2 regions of the Paenibacillus amylolyticus genome follow, and region 2 is predicted to be linked to the other one. Evidence: a T-box and tRNA genes for the amino acid it is inferred to sense, from the RefSeq annotation. Region 2 holds a T-box; the other holds one or more tRNA genes.

Region 1 (7,136 bases), 3.2 Mb from region 2:
ACCGCCGCCTGCAACGAGCAGCGGTTTTCTGCCTCGGGCAATCTGCTCCGTTGCCCGCTCAATGGCTGCCTGTACCGGGGGACGACGATCCAGATAATGTACTTTGCGGGCAAAGAAAGATTCCGGGTAATCGTACGCTTCTGCCTGCACATCCTGCGGCAATGCGAGCGTTACTGCTCCCGTCTCTGCTGGATCGGTTAGCACACGCATCGCCTGTGTAACAGCAATCATCAACTGTTCGGGACGAACAATGCGATCCCAGTACTTGCTGACGGCTTTGAATGGATCAGTTGCTGAGATTGTATAATCACTGCTCACTTCCAACTGCTGAAGTACCGGGTCCGGTTCCCGTGTAGCAAAGTTATCTCCAGGAAGCAATAAAACCGGAATCCGGTTCACCGTTGCAGTAGCTGCCGCTGTAATCATATTCAAAGCACCAGGTCCAATGGATGTTGTACATGCATAAATCTGTCTACGGTTCTTCTGCTTGGCATAAGCCGCTGCCGTATGCACCATGCCTTGTTCGTTCTTGCCTTGCATATACGTCAGGCTTCCCGGACTGCGCTCCAGCGCTTCTCCAATGCCTGTTACATTGCCATGTCCAAAAATACCGATGATTCCCTTCACAAACTTGGTTTCCACCCCGTCAACCGAGATATATTGCTGATCCAGGTATCGAAGCAGTGCCTGAGCCATCGTTAGTCGAATTGTATTCATGAATTGATCGCCGTCCTTTCCTTTACGGGTTAAGCGCTTAATCTACGTTAAGTTTAAGCGCCTTACCCCTAAAGGTTAAGCGCTTAATTGATATGGTATTACAGGTTAATGATTTACGCAAGCTATTTTTGTAAGCGTTTTTATAAATTGTGATAAAGAAAAGATATTCTTGTGTTCGAACATGTGTTAGACCTTCTCTATTTGAACACTTCCACAATGACTAAGGACAGACTTAAAAGAGAGGGAAATATATCGTGAGGATGGGATACATGCTGGTACATGATATTCAGCCAAATAATCCGTGGTCTTTGTATAAAATCATGGAATATATGCCTGTGAATGCAAAAAAAGAAAGATACGGTGAGTACCGTCTCTTTCTTTTTCAATATATAAGCGGGTGATGGGAATCGAACCCACGCTATTAGCTTGGAAGGCTAAAGTTCTACCATTGAACTACACCCGCATAACAACAATCGGGATGACACGATTTGAACATGCGACCCCCTGGTCCCAAACCAGGTGCTCTACCAAGCTGAGCTACATCCCGTTATCTATACCGGCGAGAGGACTCGAACCTCCACGGTTTCCCACTCGATTTTGAGTCGAGCGCGTCTGCCATTCCGCCACGCCGGCAAAATATGAAGTTATAATGGCGCGCCCTGAGAGATTCGAACTCCCGGCCTTTTGATTCGTAGTCAAACGCTCTATCCAGCTGAGCTAAGGGCGCAAAATATTGGAGCGGAAGACGGGAATCGAACCCGCGACCCTCGCCTTGGCAAGGCGATGCTCTACCGCTGAGCCACTTCCGCGAATAAAGGATGCGCGTGGAGGGACTTGAACCCCCACGTCAAAGACGCTAGATCCTAAGTCTAGTGCGTCTGCCAATTCCGCCACACGCGCATATAATGGTGAGTCATGAAGGGCTCGAACCTTCGACACCCTGATTAAAAGTCAGGTGCTCTACCAACTGAGCTAATGACTCATAGAAAAACTGGTGGAGGATGATGGATTCGAACCACCGAACCCGTACGGGAGCAGATTTACAGTCTGATGCGTTTGGCCGCTTCGCTAATCCTCCAGGATTACATGGTGCCGGCGAGAGGACTTGAACCCCCAACCTACTGATTACAAGTCAGTTGCTCTACCAGTTGAGCTACACCGGCGTATTACATGGTGTTATAAATGGTGGCTCGGGACGGAATCGAACCGCCGACACGAGGATTTTCAGTCCTCTGCTCTACCGACTGAGCTACCGAGCCTTACTACATTAAAAAAAATGGCGGAACCGACGGGATTCGAACCCGCGATCTCCTGCGTGACAGGCAGGCATGTTAGGCCAACTACACCACGGTTCCAGATCACTTTCTCAAAGGAAAGTATAATTGCGGGGGCAGGATTTGAACCTGCGGCCTTCGGGTTATGAGCCCGACGAGCTACCGGGCTGCTCCACCCCGCGTCGTTATAAAGTTTATATGGTGGAGGCTGAGGGGATCGAACCCCCGACCCTCTGCTTGTAAGGCAGATGCTCTCCCAGCTGAGCTAAGCCTCCATATTATGACCCGTAGGGGATTCGAACCCCTGTTACCTCCGTGAAAGGGAGGTGTCTTAACCCCTTGACCAACGGGCCTTACTGGCTCCCCGAACAGGGCTCGAACCTGTGACAACTCGATTAACAGTCGAGTGCTCTACCAACTGAGCTATCAGGGAATGGTGGAGCCAAGCGGGATCGAACCGCTGACCTCCTGCTTGCAAGGCAGGCGCTCTCCCAGCTGAGCTATGGCCCCATACTCTGGTGTATTTCATTGTTGTGGTCTTGCTATGGGCCCTGGTGGACTCGAACCACCGGCCTCACCCTTATCAGAGGTGCGCTCTAACCAACTGAGCTAAGGGCCCTTATCAATTTTCGAAAAAAAATACCCCAATGGGGTTTCGCTTGGCGGCGTCCTACTCTCCCAGGACCCTGCGGTCCAAGTACCATCGGCGCTAGAGGGCTTAACGGTCGTGTTCGGGATGGGTACGTGTGGAACCCCTCCGCCATCGCCACCAAACGCATAGCTTAGCTTACATTCAGAGATCATTCTCTGAAAACTAGATTCGAAACGAAACATGCGAATTATCACTTGCTATTGGATAAGCCCTCGACCGATTAGTACTGGTCAGCTCCATGCATTGCTGCACTTCCACCCCCAGCCTATCTACCTCGTCGTCTTCAAGGGGTCTTACATACTGGGAAATCTCATCTTGAGGGGGGCTTCACGCTTAGATGCTTTCAGCGTTTATCCCGTCCGTACATAGCTACCCAGCGGTGCTCCTGGCGGAACAACTGGTACACCAGCGGTACGTCCATCCCGGTCCTCTCGTACTAAGGACAGCTCCTCTCAAATTTCCTACGCCCACGACAGATAGGGACCGAACTGTCTCACGACGTTCTGAACCCAGCTCGCGTACCGCTTTAATGGGCGAACAGCCCAACCCTTGGGACCTACTTCAGCCCCAGGATGCGATGAGCCGACATCGAGGTGCCAAACCTCCCCGTCGATGTGGACTCTTGGGGGAGATAAGCCTGTTATCCCCAGGGTAGCTTTTATCCGTTGAGCGATGGCCCTTCCATGCGGTACCACCGGATCACTAAGCCCGACTTTCGTCCCTGCTCGACTTGTAGGTCTCGCAGTCAAGCTCCCTTATGCCTTTGCACTCTTCGAATGATTTCCAACCATTCTGAGGGAACCTTTGGGCGCCTCCGTTACTCTTTAGGAGGCGACCGCCCCAGTCAAACTGCCCACCTGACACTGTCCCCGCACCGGATTACGGTACCAGGTTAGAACCTAGATACGATCAGGGTGGTATCCCAACGTTGCCTCCACGCAAGCTGGCGCTCACGTTTCAAAGGCTCCCACCTATCCTGTACAGATCGTACCCAAATTCAATATCAAGCTGCAGTAAAGCTCCATGGGGTCTTTCCGTCTTGTCGCGGGTAACCTGCATCTTCACAGGTATTAAAATTTCACCGGATCTCTCGTTGAGACAGCGCCCAAGTCGTTACGCCATTCGTGCGGGTCAGAATTTACCTGACAAGGAATTTCGCTACCTTAGGACCGTTATAGTTACGGCCGCCGTTTACTGGGGCTTCGGTTCACAGCTTCGGATTGCTCCTAACCACTCCCCTTAACCTTCCAGCACCGGGCAGGCGTCAGCCCGTATACTTCGCCTTACGGCTTCGCACAGACCTGTGTTTTTGCTAAACAGTCGCTTGGGCCTTTTCACTGCGGCCCCCTCGTGCTATTCACACTACCGGGGCACCCCTTCTCCCGAAGTTACGGGGTCATTTTGCCGAGTTCCTTAACGAGAGTTCTTCCGCGCGCCTTAGAATACTCTTCTCGCCTACCTGTGTCGGTTTGCGGTACGGGCACCATCACCTGGCTAGAGGCTTTTCTTGGCAGTGTGAGATCATGACCTTCGCTACTACAATTTTCGCTCCCCATCACAGCTCAGCCTTACAATGTGCGGATTTGCCTACACATCAGCCTTACTGCTTAGACGGACATCCATCAGTCCGCGTCACTACCCTACTGCGTCCCCCCATTGCTCATAACGGCTTACGGTGGTACAGGAATTTCGACCTGTTGTCCTTCGACTACGCCTTTCGGCCTCGCCTTAGGTCCCGACTTACCCTGAGCGGACGAGCCTTCCTCAGGAACCCTTAGGCTTTCGGCGGATCAGATTCTCACTGATCTTTTCGTTACTCATACCGGCATTCTCACTTGTATAATGTCCAGCGCTCCTTACGGTACACCTTCAACCCTTATACAACGCTCCCCTACCCCTGATGCAAAGCATCAAGCCATAGCTTCGGTGGTGTGTTTAGCCCCGTTACATTTTCGGCGCAGAGTCACTCGACCAGTGAGCTATTACGCACTCTTTCAATGATGGCTGCTTCTAAGCCAACATCCTGGTTGTCTGTGCAACTCCACATCCTTTCCCACTTAACACACACTTGGGGACCTTAGCTGATGGTCTGGGCTGTTTCCCTTTTGACAATGGATCTTAGCACTCACTGTCTGACTCCCGGAAGTAAGTCTATGGCATTCGGAGTTTGACTGAGCTTGGTAACCCTTGCGGGCCCCGCACCCAATCAGTGCTCTACCTCCACGACTCTGTTTTCCGAGGCTAGCCCTAAAGCTATTTCGGGGAGAACCAGCTATCTCCGAGTTCGATTGGAATTTCTCCGCTACCCCCACCTCATCCCCGCATTTTTCAACATGCGTGGGTTCGGGCCTCCAGTGCGTGTTACCGCACCTTCACCCTGGACAGGGGTAGATCACCCGGTTTCGGGTCTACGTCCACGTACTCATTCGCCCTATTCAGACTCGCTTTCGCTGCGGCTCCGGCTCTTCACCTTAACCTTGCACGGGAACGTAACTCGCCGGTTCATTCTACAAAAGGCACGCCATCACCCCTAAAACGGGCTCTGACTTTTTGTAAGCACACGGTTTCAGGTTCTATTTCACTCCCCTTCCGGGGTGCTTTTCACCTTTCCCTCACGGTACTGCTTCACTATCGGTCGCTAGGAAGTATTTAGCCTTGGCAGATGGTCCTGCCGGATTCATACGGGGTTTCACGTGCCCCGCACTACTCGGGATCCGTCTCGGAGGGAACAGACTTTCAACTACAGGGCTTTTACCTTCTTTGGCGGGCCTTTCCAGACCTCTTCGCTTAACCGGTTCCTTTGTAACTCCATGTGAGACGTCCCACAACCCCAAAGAGCAAGCTCTTTGGTTTGGGCTTCTCCGCGTTCGCTCGCCGCTACTGACGGAATCACTATTGTTTTCTCTTCCTCAGGGTACTTAGATGTTTCAGTTCCCCTGGTATGCCTCTGCATAACCTATGTATTCAGTTATGAGTAACTGGAAATTACCCCAGCTGGGTTTCCCCATTCGGACACCCCCGGATCAAAGCTTGCTTACAGCTCCCCGAGGCAGTTTCGTTGTTCGCCACGTCCTTCATCGGCTCCTAGCGCCTAGGCATCCTCCGTGTGCTCTTAGTAGCTTAACCATTGCGCTCGTGTTCGAGCTGTCGCTCCGCTTGGTTTGGACTACGTCCAAATCCAAAAGTCGCTCCATTTCGATCACTCGCTCCAGCAATCTACCGTTTTTATTGAAACTTGCTTTAACACAAGTTCAGCTAAAAAGGAATGTTCTAATTCGCGTTTGTTTCGTTTCGATATCTAGTTTTCAAAGAACAAGCTCCATGCAAAAGCAAGCTGTTTGAGAGTTCGAGCTCTCAAAACTGAGCAACGAGTGAGTAGTTTGTGCAGATCTAGTCTGCTATTTGAATGTTTCCACTCGGGAAACGATTCTCCATAGAAAGGAGGTGATCCAGCCGCACCTTCCGATACGGCTACCTTGTTACGACTTCACCCCAATCATCTATCCCACCTTCGGCGGCTGGCTCCTTGCGGTTACCCCACCGACTTCGGGTGTTATAAACTCTCGTGGTGTGACGGGCGGTGTGTACAAGACCCGGGAACGTATTCACCGCGGCATGCTGATCCGCGATTACTAGCAATTCCGACTTCATGCAGGCGAGTTGCAGCCTGCAATCCGAACTGAGACCGGCTTTGTTGGGATTGGCTCCATCTCGCGATTTCGCAGCCCGTTGTACCGGCCATTGTAGTACGTGTGTAGCCCAGGTCATAAGGGGCATGATGATTTGACGTCATCCCCACCTTCCTCCGGTTTGTCACCGGCAGTCTATCTAGAGTGCCCACCCGAAGTGCTGGCAACTAAATATAAGGGTTGCGCTCGTTGCGGGACTTAACCCAACATCTCACGACACGAGCTGACGACAACCATGCACCACCTGTCTCCTCTGTCCCGAAGGAAAGATACATCTCTGCATCGATCAGAGGGATGTCAAGACCTGGTAAGGTTCTTCGCGTTGCTTCGAATTAAACCACATACTCCACTGCTTGTGCGGGTCCCCGTCAATTCCTTTGAGTTTCAGTCTTGCGACCGTACTCCCCAGGCGGAGTGCTTAATGTGTTAACTTCGGCACCAAGGGTATCGAAACCCCTAACACCTAGCACTCATCGTTTACGGCGTGGACTACCAGGGTATCTAATCCTGTTTGCTCCCCACGCTTTCGCGCCTCAGCGTCAGTTACAGCCCAGAGAGTCGCCTTCGCCACTGGTGTTCCTCCACATATCTACGCATTTCACCGCTACACGTGGAATTCCACTCTCCTCTTCTGCACTCAAGTCACCCAGTTTCCAGTGCGATCCGGGGTTGAGCCCCGGGATTAAACACCAGACTTAAATGACCGCCTGCGCGCGCTTTACGCCCAATAATTCCGGACAACGCTTGCCCCCTACGTATTACCGCGGCTGCTGGCACGTAGTTAGCCGGGGCTTTCTTCTCAGG
Region 2 (7,136 bases):
CGCCACAATGATAATCAGCAGAATAACGATGCCCCGGACGAACCATGGCGTGTATTTCATGTTGTTTCCCTCCTTCACTGGTTTCAGCAGTTTCTCTCTATTATGGATATGCCGATGCCCAACAAAAGGTTAAGAACTTAAATGCAAAAAAGAGCCGGGCAATGTTGCCCGACTCTTCAGCTCTTCGAAATGTTATTCAGTATGTTATTTACGGGGATACCTACAGCTTGTAAATCTCGGCATATTTGGCTTCCAGATAATCAGCCAGATAATCCGGGTTCAATTCTTCACCCGTTATGGCAACAATTAATTCGGAAGGTGTGCGACTTCTACCATACCGGTAGATCTTGTCTGTAAGCCATTCCTTAATTGGAATCAGATTACCTTCGGCAATGAGGGTATCAAACTCCGGCATTTCCTTGCGCAATGTATGTAGAATTTGAGCTGCATACATATTACCCAGAGAATACGAAGCAAAGTAACCAAAGTCACCACCAGACCAGTGAACATCCTGAAGAACACCGTCTCCATCATTCGTTGGCATAATACCTAGGTATTCCTTGTATTTTGCATTCCAGGTCTCTGGCAGGTCTTTCACTTCCAGACCATCGTTGAATAACATTTTCTCGATCTCATATCGGATAATAATATGCAGGTTATAGGTCAGTTCATCCGCTTCGATCCGAATGAGTGAACTCTCCACCCGATTGATTGCACGATAGAAATCTTCCAGTTCAACCTGGCTCAGTTGCGGGAAATGCTGCTGCAAATCTTTGTAATAGCGTGTCCAGAATGGCAGGCTGCGACCAATCATGTTTTCCCAAAGACGGGACTGAGACTCATGAATCCCCATGGACGTTCCTTCGGCAAGAAGGGTACCCGCCAGACTGTCATCAATATTTTGCTCGTACAGGGCATGTCCACCCTCATGCAGTGAACTGAAGACTGCGCTTGCTACATCATCTTGCAGATAATGTGTTGTGATCCGCACATCACCCGGGTTAAGACCCGTTGCAAAAGGATGAACACTCTCGTCCAATCGTCCAGCTTCAAAGTCATAGCCCATTTGTTCCAGGATGAACAGACTGAATTTTTCCTGCTGTTTGGTGTCAAACAACTGATTCAGGAACTCTGTATTTGGCTTGTTTTCTGAAGCATTAATCTTCTCTTGTAGAGGCACCAAACGTGCTTTGAGGCGGGCGAACACAGCGTCCACTTTCTCAACCGTCAGATCCGGTTCATACATATCAAGCAACGTATCATAACGTGTATCCTTCACACCCCAATAATCAATAAACTCCTGTTTGAGCTTAACGATATCTGTGAGATAAGGTGAGAATCCAGCAAAATCACTGTTATGCTTGGCATCTTCCCATGCCGTTTCGGACTTGGCCGTGAGCACCGTATATGCTTGTACTTTCTCAGGTGGTACGGATTGACTGCGATCATATTCTTTCTTGCAATCTTCAACCAGACGACGATCTATATCTTCGAGCTGTTCCAATACTGCTGGAGTCGTTAATGCATCCAGGTAAGTCTTCATGTCAGCCGAGGTTTGCAGCTTGAATGCTTCGGTGGACAACATACCCAGCGTCTCCGAACGAGTCGGAACGCCTTTTTTCGGCGCACCTGTGCGCAGATCCCAGTGAAGCAAACCAATGGCTTCATGATAGCTCTTAATTTTACGAGCCAGATTACGGAAGGATTCCAAATGTTCCTGTGTTTGTTTATCCATTGTTATCGTTCACCTCTTCAAAAAAAATGTTATACCCTATTGATGATACTTTTTGCATTGCGTATAATCAACTTTTAACAGATGAAAATTGCATTGTTCTCCTAAAGATACGTGTTCAAAAAGTCTGGTTTTCATTACCGAGAAGATAGAAATGGCGTTCAACTTCGATGCTGATGATGCCCTCAGGCATGATTTGTAATCAAAAGTGGACTTTTTGAACAACCTCTAAAGGGTTGGAGTAATTCCATCTGCTGACCGTGAAATACTATTTAAAGCAAAGGCGTGTAGGACAAGCTGCATCATATGCAAGTGGCCGTGCTCGTCGTATTGGATAACAGGAGGCAATGGACATGAACAACATTCAAGAGATTTTGACTTACAACAAATCATTTGTCGAGACTAAAGAATACGAAAAGTATACGGCTGGCAAGTTTCCAACCAAAAAGATGGTTATCATCACTTGTATGGATACACGTCTGGTGGAATTGCTGCCCAAGGCTATGAACTTGAAAAACGGCGATGTGAAAATCATTAAAAACGCAGGTGCAATTATCTCTCAGCCTTTCGGGAGTGTAATGCGTAGTGTACTTGTCGCCATCTATGAACTGGGTGCAGATGAAGTCCTGGTAGTGGGGCATACGGAATGTGGTATGGCTTCCCTTCACGCTGAGACCATGATTGGACATATGGTTGAGCGTGGCGTATCGGAAGAAGTCATGACTACTCTGGAGAACTCTGGCATCCGTTTGCAAAAATGGTTGCGTGGGTTTGACAGCGTCGAAGAAGGGGTAAAACATACTGTGGAAGTGATCAAGAAGCATCCTTTACTTCCTCCCAATGTACCCGTCCACGGCATGGTTATCGATTCTGCTACAGGTGAACTTGATCTTGTCGCTGAGGGGTATGGACAACAGGCATCTCTCTAAATGGTTTGGAGTGCGGACCTTATGGTTCGCACTTTTTTTGTCTAAATTAAGGCAGTTGTTCTGTCAGGTTGTCAAACCATACAGTTTCAGTGTACACTTTTTATGAAAGCGGTCAAAGAAAGTAAAAACGATTGTTCTCTCTGACCTAGCCCTAATATTAAGGAGACATGTGCATGAACATACTTTCCTACGGATTACTCGGGCTGCTTACCCGCGAGGAGTCATCGGGCTATGATCTGATGCTGAAAATCCAGCCTCATTGGCAGGCGAAACACAGCCAGATCTATCCACTCCTGTCCAAGATGGAAAACGATGAGTTATTGGCCTCCCGCTGGGTACAACAGTCTGACAAACCGGACAAGAAAATGTACGCAGTTACGGAAAAAGGCATTGAAAAGCTCTTGGAATGGATGATTACTCCTGTTACCGCACCGGTTACACGCGATGAATTTAATTTGCGTATTTTGTGTGTTGGCATAGCGGAAGACGGAAGCATGAGACGCATTCTTAACGAGCGTAAAAGCTGGTTTATGGAACGCATACGTTATTTCGAGGATCTGAAGTCACGTATACCTCAGGATAATCTTCGTGTAGGCAACCGAGATTTTGGAAGCTACATCCTGGTACAAAAAGGGTTAATGCACGCACAAACAGGCCTGGAATGGTGTCATTGGGTTACCCAATTGCTTGATGGCCAAGCTGCAATTCAAGACCCAAGTCCAAGCGTTTCAGAAATTTAATAAAATTTGAAACGTTCCTGCAAGTTGACCGTATTACATGAGTAAGGCCCATTTTTGGGCGATTCAAACAAATTAATCGGGGGGTTACGATCTTTACAATGAAGAAAAAATTCGGAGTTAAACATCTAATGATGGTATTTATGGCCTTTACATTATTGTTCGCAACAGTGGGAGTAACGAATCCGGATTCTGCAGATGCAAGACGTGGTGGCGGATTCAAATCCGGTACGAAAAGTTATAGCAATACACCTAAGAAATCCGACAGCAATGTAAGCAAATCGAATACGAATAACAATTCCAGCAATGGAGCAGCTACAACGAACCGTGGCGGATTCTTCGGCGGTGGCGGCGGATTCATGAAAGGCATGATGCTTGGTGGTCTTGCTGGTATGATGTTTGGCGGATTGTTCGGTGGCATGGGCGCTCTGGGTAACATCCTTGGATTGCTCGTGAACGTTGCAGCAATTATGTTGATTGTTATGCTGGCTATGGCACTCTTCAGAGCCATCTCCAATCGTCGCAAACCTGCAGCGGATGGTCGTTATGACCGTCGCAATGATCGTGATGATGACCGTAACAGAAACGGACGGTACTAATCTCTATGGTTCTGAGCATGGATGAAATTGTGAATGCAATCTGTATTCATATGGCAGAACGTAAGGGTGTACGTCCAACCGATGTGAATGTAGAACTGAGTTGGGAAGAAGATACAGGTTATTCCGCTGAAGTTTGGATTCAAGGCCGTAGTCAATATCTGGTGGAGTCCAATATGATTGAAGCGATTCTTCGTTACCTGCACAGTGAATACAACATCCGGGCGTACCGTGAAAATGTGCGACTTGATCTGGATGAAGAAATCACAGCGATCGTTAATCAATAAGATAGGTCACTCACTGGCCTGATATACGAAAGACCGCCTCCCCTCTGTCGCCTGACAGAGATGGAAGGCGGTCTTTTTGTTTCTGTATTTGTAGCTCTATTTGTGCGTCTATTGTAGTCTCTATACGTCTCTGTGTTACGTTCTAATTCTTGGAAACTACGATTGAAGTTTAACCAGGCTGTAGTTCTTCTTACCTTTACGGATAATAATGAATTTACCGCCAATGGCATGCTCTGCCGACACTGTGAATTCAAGCTCCGTGATTTTCTCACCGTTCATGGAGATAGCGCCTTTAGTGACATCCTCACGGGCCTGGCGTTTGGATGGCTCCAACCCCAGATCTACGAGCCAGTCGACGATATTTTTCGCTTCCCCGTCCGTTTCGAATGTTGGCATTTCCTTGAAACCCTGCTCGATTTCATCTGCTGTCAGGGAACGGATATCACCACTGAACAGCGCCGCTGTAATACGCTTAGCCTGTTCGAGCATTTCTTCGCCGTGAACGAATTTTGTCATTTCTTCCGCGAGTGCTTTCTGTGCTTCACGTCTGTGCGGCTCTGTCTCTACCTTTTCAGCCAAAGCTTCGATTTGTTCTTTGCTGAGGAAAGTAAAGTATTTCAAGTATTTAATGACATCACGGTCATCTGTATTCGCCCAGAACTGGTAGAACTCAAATGGTGTTGTTTTGTTCGGGTCAAGCCAGATTGCGCCGCCAGCTGTTTTACCGAATTTGGTTCCGTCGGATTTGAGCATGAGCGGAATGGTCAGACCGTACGCCTTCGCTTCTGATCCTTCTTTTTTACGAATCAGATCGAGACCACTTGTGATGTTACCCCATTGATCCGAACCACCGATTTGAAGCTGTACATCTTCGTTCTGGAACAGGTGCAGGTAGTCGAGTGATTGAAGGATCTGGTAGGAAAACTCGGTGAACGAGATTCCGCCTTCCAGTCTGCTCGCAACCACATCCTTAGCCAACATTGTGTTAAGGTTAAAGTTTTTGCCGTAGTCACGCAAGAATTCAATCACATTGATTTTGTGTGTCCAATCGTAGTTGTTCACCATGCGAACCTGATTATCACCGTCTGTTACAAACAACTTCTTCATCTGCGCTGTCAGTGCATCCACATTCTCCTGCACTTGCTCCATCGTTTGCAAAGAACGCTCTGCCTGCCGACCACTTGGATCACCAATCGTTCCTGTAGCTCCACCTATCAAAATAACCGGACGGTGTCCTGCCAGTTGAAAACGTTTCAGCATCATGAATGGAATGAGATGTCCGATATGCATGCTGTCCCCCGTAGGGTCAACGCCGCAGTACAATGAGATTGATTTGGTTTCAGTCAACTCACGCAGTCCCTCTGCATCTGTCTGCTGGTTAATGGCGTCACGCCACTGTAGTTCATCAATAATATTCATCATGTGTATAACCCCTTTTCTATCCTCAAGATTCAGTCATGATCAACGTTAAATTACGAAATTACACGCTGGAACGGCTTTTTTGGACACAAAAAAATCGCCTCCTTGTCTTCATTAAGACACAGGGACGATTATCATAACCGTGGTACCACCCAAATTGCATGGACAACACGTGACCTTAACACGTTATCCATACCACTTTTGGCAATATATCGTTTGCCCATCCGCTTGGCATTACCCAAGTACTCCAGAGTGTAATTCGCAGCCCTTGTATGTATCAGGTTCCATCAACCCCTGACTTTCTGTAACAGGGACAAAGCCGCTACTGCGCTCTATCAACGTGATTCATGTATTCAATTTATAGCAAGTATAGCCGAACGTTTCAGTCATTGCAAGACCAAGTATTAATCTTCGAACAGAACAACGGATGCATAGTTGAAACTAGATTATATAATCATCATGTTCAATTTTCCGTGATAATAACCATAGGCTTTCTCCGCGATCTGATCCTCATTGTTCCAAAACTTCTGATCCAGCGCATCTAACTGCTGCTCTTGTTCCTTTGTCAGGAATTTAGGAATATCCCACAGTTCAGTAAGCCTTTCATCCTCTTTCAGATGCTCAATGCAGCCGTATGCTGACGTTATAATCTCCACGACTTGAGTCGCACCAATGATATGTAATGCCCGCAACGCGTAACGGTATACCTCTTCCCCCCAGTTGCAGAAAAACTGTATAAAACCGCCATTAAAGACATCCGCCTCTAATAGCCATAAAGCAGCAATGTCCTGCTCGTTCGAAGTCAACGATGCCCAGCCCTGTTCAGATTCATTCTTTTTTTCGACAAATAACATAGCATAGTCATACCATACATCATTAATATCATGCTCGCTCATGTAACACACCTCACTTTTTTTATGTCATGCCCTCTAACTCCTGACGTTTACCCGTCTGATGCCAATGTAAATACGGATCACCGATCTGCTGGAAAGCTTCCTGAACACCCCTGTTCAGTTCCTTCATCACTTCATTTGTGTAGTTCAAATGCGTTTCTTTATTATCCACGCCATGTCTTTCCAACAACCCTACATGCGTCGCGGTGAAAATAATATCTTCCAGCAACCAATAGATGACTTCATCCGGCTGTTTCACCCGTTTTTCTAATGAGACGAGACCACGTTCGTATATTCGAACGATATACGCATCTTCTCCACTCTCTACATAGGGCACCCCATCCCATTTAAAGCTCTCAAACAAGCGGTTAACATAGTTCTGCATCTGTTCCCTAGGGAAAGATGTACGCTCTAAAAGCTGTAAAAGGAAGTCTGCCAATTGTTGTTTGCTTAACATGTTGGACATGAATGCACCTGCCTCTATAAAGTAACGTCGATGACAGAATGAAAAATGAAAAAGCTGCCCAAGGCAGCCTCTTTATA

The links. A T-box is a leader RNA that pairs with one kind of tRNA and senses whether it is charged. The one in region 2 lies ahead of tyrS (tyrosine--tRNA ligase), so its partner is inferred to be a tRNA-Tyr.
Region 1: it encodes a tRNA-Tyr, which carries the amino acid that the T-box ahead of tyrS (tyrosine--tRNA ligase) is inferred to sense. The anticodon was not compared.

What each region holds. Positions count from the first base shown of each region.
Region 1 is NZ_CP145892.1:310,897-318,032, reverse strand. It holds gene iolD (3D-(3,5/4)-trihydroxycyclohexane-1,2-dione acylhydrolase (decyclizing)) at 1-717, opposite strand, end outside; tRNA gene V6668_RS01490 (tRNA-Gly) at 1,110-1,180, opposite strand; tRNA gene V6668_RS01485 (tRNA-Pro) at 1,191-1,264, opposite strand; tRNA gene V6668_RS01480 (tRNA-Leu) at 1,272-1,350, opposite strand; tRNA gene V6668_RS01475 (tRNA-Arg) at 1,368-1,444, opposite strand; tRNA gene V6668_RS01470 (tRNA-Gly) at 1,452-1,526, opposite strand; tRNA gene V6668_RS01465 (tRNA-Leu) at 1,537-1,617, opposite strand; tRNA gene V6668_RS01460 (tRNA-Lys) at 1,624-1,699, opposite strand; tRNA gene V6668_RS01455 (tRNA-Tyr) at 1,710-1,795, opposite strand; tRNA gene V6668_RS01450 (tRNA-Thr) at 1,805-1,880, opposite strand; tRNA gene V6668_RS01445 (tRNA-Phe) at 1,901-1,976, opposite strand; tRNA gene V6668_RS01440 (tRNA-Asp) at 1,995-2,072, opposite strand; tRNA gene V6668_RS01435 (tRNA-Met) at 2,100-2,173, opposite strand; tRNA gene V6668_RS01430 (tRNA-Val) at 2,191-2,266, opposite strand; tRNA gene V6668_RS01425 (tRNA-Glu) at 2,273-2,344, opposite strand; tRNA gene V6668_RS01420 (tRNA-Asn) at 2,349-2,424, opposite strand; tRNA gene V6668_RS01415 (tRNA-Ala) at 2,426-2,501, opposite strand; tRNA gene V6668_RS01410 (tRNA-Ile) at 2,537-2,610, opposite strand; rRNA gene rrf (5S ribosomal RNA) at 2,649-2,765, opposite strand; rRNA gene V6668_RS01400 (23S ribosomal RNA) at 2,844-5,769, opposite strand; rRNA gene V6668_RS01395 (16S ribosomal RNA) at 6,081-7,136, opposite strand, start outside.
Region 2 is NZ_CP145892.1:4,052,194-4,059,329, forward strand. It holds gene V6668_RS17975 (ABC transporter substrate-binding protein) at 1-60, opposite strand, end outside; gene V6668_RS17980 (carboxypeptidase M32) at 221-1,735, opposite strand; gene V6668_RS17985 (beta-class carbonic anhydrase) at 2,086-2,661, shown strand; gene V6668_RS17990 (PadR family transcriptional regulator) at 2,835-3,401, shown strand; gene V6668_RS17995 (hypothetical protein) at 3,500-3,997, shown strand; gene V6668_RS18000 (YxcD family protein) at 4,003-4,281, shown strand; gene tyrS (tyrosine--tRNA ligase) at 4,438-5,700, opposite strand; T-box leader at 5,821-6,048, opposite strand; gene V6668_RS18010 (DMP19 family protein) at 6,147-6,596, opposite strand; gene V6668_RS18015 (Imm63 family immunity protein) at 6,616-7,059, opposite strand.